One region of the Buttiauxella sp. 3AFRM03 genome, then DNA from elsewhere that is predicted to be linked to it. Evidence: predicted binding sites of a transcription regulator. Region 1 holds the regulator's gene; the other holds the start of a gene.

Region 1 (3,422 bases):
TATCTTCTTCCAGTTTCCCATGGGGAATGGCGATGCCATTTCCGATACCGGTACTGCCCATGCGTTCGCGCGTCAATACAGCCTCAAATACCACTTGTGGTGGCAGGCCGAGCTGTTTTGCTGCCAGTTCACTGATGATTTCCAGTGCACGCTTTTTACTCTGGCAATGTACGTTGGTACGGGTACATTCCTTGTTCAGGACTTGACTAAGTTGTAGAGCAGAATCGTTGTTCATCATAAGTTCACCTAAGCACCCTGTTATGCTAACGGCTCGTTACTCCACGCAACGAGCCGTCTTTACCCTTCATACTTCAAGTTGCATATGCGTTGGCTTCCTCGCTCACCCCAGTCACTTACCAGAGTAAGCTCATGGGGATTCACTGTGTAGCCGCCTTTCTGCAACTCGAATTATTTTGGGTAACTGCTTATACAGTTGCCCGGATTATCAGTGTTGTTTTAGTTTATCTTTATGTTTGGTTAACTGGCGAGCCAGTTTATCAATCAGACCGTCAATCGCCGCATACATATCCTGCCCTTCCGCGCTGGCATGAATTTCACCACCATTTACATGAAGCGTTGAATCGGCAATATGCGTGACTTTTTCCACTTTTAACACAATATAGACTTGGTTAATTCTATCGAAGTACTGCTCCAGTTTGGCAAACTTCGTACTCACAAATTCGCGCAGTGCGTCAGTGATTTCGACGTTATGTCCTGTAATGTTGAGCTGCATAGTGTCTTCCTTATCGGTTAAGTCAAACCAACTGTTTACGCTGATTTGACGGTGGTATGGATAAAGACTCTCGGTACTTCGCAACAGTGCGGCGTGCCACCATGATCCCCTGATCCGATAGCATAGTCGTTAACTTGCTATCACTCAGTGGTTTCGCAGGGTTTTCCGCAGCAATTAATTTCTTCACTAATGCACGAATTGCCGTCGAGGAGGCTTCACCTCCACCTTCGGTATTAACGTGGCTTGAGAAGAAATACTTCAATTCAAAAATGCCGCGTGGGCTATGTAAATATTTTTGCGTGGTCACTCGGGAAATGGTCGATTCATGCATTTCTACGACCTGAGCGATATCAGCAAGCACCATCGGTTTCATGTGCTCTTCGCCGTGTTCAAAAAAGCCTTGTTGCTGTTCAACGATACAGCGACTGACGCGCAGCAGCGTGTCGTTCCGGCTTTCCAGGCTCTTAATCAGCCACTTTGCTTCTTGCAGATTACTGCGAATAAATTGCGAGTCGCTGTCATTGCGGGCACTGGTGCCCATTGCAGCATACTGCTGGTTTATTTTCAGACGAGGGAGGCTGTCGGCATTGAGTTCTACAGTCCAGTGACCTTGCGTTTTTTTCACCAGAACATCCGGTATGACATATTCCGGTTCACCGGTCTGAATGGATTGCCCTGGGCGTGGGTCAAGAGACTGAATCAGGCACATTGCCTCTTTCAGCACCTCTTCTTTCAGACGGGTGACGCGCATCAGGCTGCGGAAGTCATGGTTAGCGAGCAGATCCAGGTGATCGCTGACAATCAAGCTGGCTTCGGTTAACCATGGCGTTTCGCGAGCGAACTGTGAAAGCTGTATGAGCAGGCAATCGCGTAGATCACGTGCGGCAACACCCACAGGATCGAAGCGTTGAACGCGTTTGAGTACGGCTTCCACTTCGTCGAGGGTGATTTCGTCATCACCCATGCTTTCCAGAATTTCTTCCAGAGAAACTGTGAGATAACCCATTTCGTCAACGGCATCGACAATAGAGGTCGCAATTGCTGTGTCAGTATCTGAAAACGGGGTGAGATCAACCTGCCACATCAGATAATCCTGAAGAGACTGGGTCGTTTCCCCCTGATAAACCGGCAATTCGTCGTCGATATAATCGCTTCCGGTTCCTGATGGAGTGCCTGCGGTGTAGATTTCGTCCCAACTGGTATCCAGCGGTAACTCGTCAGGCATTTCTTTTTGCTCAAGCGCCTCACGGGTATCTAATGCTTCGTTTTCACGTACTTCCTGAGTTTCAACTTCTTCATGCAGATCGGTTTGCTCAAGCAGTGGGTTACTTTCCAGTGCTTGCTGAAGTTCTTGCTGTAGCTCTAACGTCGAAAGTTGCAACAGACGAATTGCCTGCTGTAACTGGGGAGTCATAGCAAGTTGTTGGCTAAGCCGTAATTGCAAACCTTGCTTCATATTCAGAGCGAGCTTCCTCAGGTTATACTCGTCATACTTCGAGCTGCAGGGGTGTTGACTGCACTCCTTCACCCCAGTCACTTACTCAAGTAAGCTCCTGGGATGAACTCCCTTGTCGCCTACCTGCAACTCGAATTATTTTGAGTATAAATATTATAATTTTTACTACCCTATCAGAGTCTGAACTCTTCGCCCAGATACACGCGCTTAACATGCTCGTCTTCCAGGATTTCGGCTGGAGTGCCATGGGCGATTAAATGGCCCTGGCTTACGATGTAGGCACGTTCACAAACAGCCAGCGTTTCGCGTACGTTATGGTCAGTAATCAACACCCCGAGCCCACTGTCGCGCAGATGCTCAATGATTCGCTTGATGTCGATGACGGATATTGGGTCAACACCAGCAAAAGGTTCATCCAGAAGAATAAATTTTGGATTTGCGGCTAATGCTCGGGCAATTTCGACACGACGACGCTCGCCACCAGACAATGACTGCCCGAGGTTATTACGCAAATGTTCGATGTGGAATTCTTCCATCAGCTCATTAGCGCGGTCATCACGCTGCTCAACAGAAAGATCGTCACGGATTTGCAGCACAGCCATTAAGTTATCGAACACACTTAAACGGCGGAAAATAGACGCTTCTTGCGGTAAGTAGCCGATACCTCGACGAGCACGAGCATGAAGTGGCAGAAGGCTGATGTCTTCATCATCAATAATAATGTTGCCGGCGTCACGCGGCACAATGCCAACCACCATGTAAAAGGTAGTGGTTTTCCCGGCACCGTTTGGGCCAAGTAACCCGACAATTTCACCCGACTTAACAGCCAGGCTGACATCTTCAACGACGCGGCGGCCTTTGTAGGCTTTGGCGAGATTTTTTGCAATTAAAGTAGCCATAACGAATTAGTTACTCTTTTTCTGCGCAGGGGCTGGTGCCGGAGCCTGGCCGTCTTTTTTCTGCAGTTGAGAAGGGACCAGAACGGTGGTGACACGTTTACCTTTTTCGCTAAAGGCCTGCATCTTCTGTTCTTTCACCAGATAAGTAATTTTGTCGCCTTTGATATTGCTGTCGACCTGCTCGAGATAAGCATTACCGGTCAGAACTACAAAGTCGTTTTGCAACTCATAGTGCATGGTCGCTGAGTGGCCGCTAACGGGTTTACCGCTATCTTGCATCTGATAGAACGTGGCTGGATTACCATAACCATCAATGACTTCTTTGCCTTCTTCG
Region 2 (3,422 bases), 1.5 Mb from region 1:
TTCATTGGTGAAGACTTTCTGCTTTTTCTTACCCTTAATACCGGCAACAAGCAGACAGACATCTATTTTATTTTTGCTGATATCAGCACCGAGAAAAGCCATATTTCATCTCCTTCCACGTGAACCAACACGCCATTCCAGCCTTGTACATGCGAAGTCAGAGCTTCTGGTTACCGTTCGGATTTTGAGTGGCGTGAAAGGTGAAACGGAGGGCTTAAGCTACGTCGGAAGATCGAGGTCTTCAGGTCGGATACAAGCTTCCTCCGTTTCATGTAACCGGTAGCTAACCAGCTACCGGTTCAAGATACAAGGTCGGATAAGCAGCAGCGTCATCCGACAAAAGCGGCGAAAATGGTGGATGACGCTGCCGCTTATTCACCCTACAAAAACCCGTTCACTGACTCTTCATCTCTGAACCAGAATGGTTCCCATGATGCGTGCAAACGCACCACTAAAGTGCATTACCGTTGTTCCAGTTCATCAAACTCAGAATACAACTCAGCAATATGATGAATACGCTGGCGACCGGTGGTTAGCGCCTCGTGGAGTACCGCATTAGACAACAAGTTCACCAGGCTCATCGCGCTGCTATAGCTATCAAAAGCTGAAACGCTATCAAGCGGTGCTGCAAAGTGCCAGCGGCAGAATGGCGTAAGACCTGAGCCTTGCGCTTCGCTCATTACCAGCAACGGTATCTGGCGCTTATGCAGGTTTGCCAGCAATGGCTTGATAATTCTCGGCCTTCTGCGAAACGCGATAGCAATAACGCAATCCTGCTCACTGATATCCACCACTTCTTCTGCCAGCGTCTGGCCCGGTTGTGGCAGTAACCAGACATCGTTGCGAGTCTGCAATAACTGTTGGCGCAAATGCGTCGCCACTGGCCATGAATTCCTTAAGCCAATGATGAAAATACGTTTTGAGGTATTAATCGCACTCACGACATCGGTAAATTGCTGCGTATCCAGCAGGCTAACCCACTGCGTCAGGTTGGCCATTTCTTGCTTATAATGTCGTGCTAATAAGGTGTTTCCCTGCACTGCATCGCGGTTTTCTGTCAGCGGCATTCCGCTCTGGCGCAAGGTACGTAACTCTTCACGCATATCTTTGTAACGGTCATAGCCCAAACGCTTAAATAAACGGCTAACCGTGGCTTTTGATACGCCAGAAAGGCGAGCAAGTTCCGCGCTGTTGTAGCTAATCAGGTCGTCAAAATGATCGAAAATAAATGTGGCAACACGTTGTTCTTGCGGAGAAAGCTGCTCATATGTCGCTCTTAAACGCTCATCTAATTGTTTCATTATGACCTCTGTAACTTTTGTTTCACTCGAGCCTGGCACAGTGAAATCAACCGCGTCAACCTGGAACATCTTTTGCTTAAAGATAACCCCGTCTTCCATTCTGAGAGATAACACGATGATGCAAAGCAATATGGCACCTTCCGGCATGGCGGTGACTCCGCACCATTTGGCCAGTGAATCCGCATTATCCGTGCTACGTCACGGGGGGGACGCCATCGAAGCGATGGTCGCGGCGGCGGCAACTATCGCCGTAGTTTATCCGCATATGAATGGTATTGGCGGGGATGGCTTTTGGTTGATCGTGCCGCCAGAAGGCGAACCGATTGCCATTGATGCCAGCGGTGCAGCAGGTTCGCTTGCCTCACTGGAGTTTTACGCCGGTGAAAACGCAATCCCACATCGTGGCCCAAAAGCGGCATTAACCGTACCTGGCACGCTAAGTGGTTGGGACGAAGCGCTAAAAATTGCCGGGCAACTCGGTGGCGGGCAATTACCTCTCTCGCGTTTATTGGCTGACGCCATCCGCTATGCGGCAGATGGTATTCCGGTGACCCAATCTCAGGCGCTCGCCACACACAGTAAATATGACGAACTGGTTAACATCACCGGTTTTGCCGAAACCTTTCTGGAACGAGGCGAAATCCCACGCGCGGGCAGCCGGTTTACTCAACCACGGCTGGCCGAAACGCTGACACGCCTGACCGTTGAAGGGCTTGATAGCTTTTATCGCGGGCCATTAGCCACACTGCTTGCCGAAGAACTCGCTGATTTAGGGATGCCGATTAACTTACAGGACCTCGCCGCCCAGCGTGCAAAACGCCGTATTCCGCTGCATCTGCACCACCAGCAGGGTGAGGTTTATAATATGACACCGCCAACGCAGGGCCTGGTTTCACTGGCGATTCTGGGGATCACCGACCATTTAGAGATGGCGCAAGCCAACGAAACCCAAACGGTTCACCGTATCGTCGAGGCCACTAAAAAAGCCTTCGCCCTGCGCGACAAATACATCACCGATCCTCGTCATATCACGACATCAATCCAAAGCCTGTTAGATCCCGCGCCACTTGCGGCGCTGGCCGCAGAAATTGATGACGGTAAAGCCGCAAACTGGGGAACCGGAAAAGGCCCTGGCGACACTGTCTGGATGGGCGTGATTGATAGCAGCGGCCTGGCCGTTTCGTTTATTCAAAGCATTTATCACGAGTTCGGAAGCGGCGTGGTTCTGCCAAAAAGCGGTGTGCTGTGGCAAAACCGTGGCGCAGCCTTCAGCCTCAACCCCGATAGCCTGTTAAGTCTTGCGCCCGGTAAACAGCCGTTTCACACCCTGAATCCGGCAGCGGCCCGCCTGGCTGATGGACGGACGATGGTGTATGGCTCGATGGGCGGCGACGGGCAACCGCAAACCCAGGCAGCCATTTTTACCCGCCATGTGATTCAGGGTATGCCGTTACAGGAAGCCGTTAGCGCCCCGCGCTGGTTACTGGGCAGAACCTGGGGGCAAGCCTCAGACAGCCTGAAATTAGAAGCCAGATTTAGCCAAGAGACTTTCGACACCCTGCGCCAGTTAGGGCATGAAGTTGAGTCTCTGCCAGATTTTAGTGAAGCCGTCGGCCATGCGGGTGCAATTGTGCGCTATACCAATGGCATGCTTGAAGGGGCTTACGACCCGCGCAGCAACGGCAGCGCGGCAGGATTTTAAGGAGGTAAAAATGACATTAAATTCTATCGACTGGCCCGCATACATCAAAGTCATGGAACAACTTCTCAACGTTCCACTCGATGAAGCACGCCGTAAAGAACTTGAAATACAACTGGCTCGCATGGAGACCCTGGCAGAACCGTTAATGGATTTTCCGCTACCGCAACGCCAGGAAGTCGCCGGAGTCTATAAATTATGAGCGAACTTTCCATTCGCGATATTCAGCAAGGATTAGCCAGCGGCGAGTTTTCAGCTCAGGAATTGGCCCGGCTTACACTGGAAAAAATCACACAGGCTAATCCCGAGATTAATGCTTTTACCGAAGTGACCGCGCAGCGTCTGCTACAAGAAGCCGAAGCCATTGATCAACAGTGCGCACGTGGTGAAACACTGCCGCCATTAGCGGGTGTGCCTTATGC

What was found. The regulator sigma-54, encoded in region 1, starts transcription at its own class of promoters, with help from an activator protein. The targets are predictions, from matches to a motif close to GTTGGCACANNTTTCGCTNT.
Region 2: a site for sigma-54 is predicted at 1,361-1,380, ahead of D8682_RS10845 (gamma-glutamyltransferase family protein). Genes of this name have one in related genera too.

Annotation. Positions count from the first base shown of each region.
Region 1 is NZ_CP033076.1:3,528,549-3,531,970, forward strand. Features, by position in the region: gene ptsN (PTS IIA-like nitrogen regulatory protein PtsN) at 1-238, opposite strand, end outside; gene hpf (ribosome hibernation promoting factor) at 446-733, opposite strand; gene rpoN (RNA polymerase factor sigma-54) at 756-2,189, opposite strand; gene lptB (LPS export ABC transporter ATP-binding protein) at 2,363-3,088, opposite strand; gene lptA (lipopolysaccharide ABC transporter substrate-binding protein LptA) at 3,095-3,422, opposite strand, start outside.
Region 2 is NZ_CP033076.1:2,005,034-2,008,455, forward strand. Features, by position in the region: gene D8682_RS10835 (IS110 family transposase) at 1-102, opposite strand, end outside; gene D8682_RS10840 (MurR/RpiR family transcriptional regulator) at 462-1,301, opposite strand; gene D8682_RS10845 (gamma-glutamyltransferase family protein) at 1,417-3,003, shown strand; gene hpxX (oxalurate catabolism protein HpxX) at 3,014-3,202, shown strand; gene D8682_RS10855 (AtzE family amidohydrolase) at 3,199-3,422, shown strand, end outside.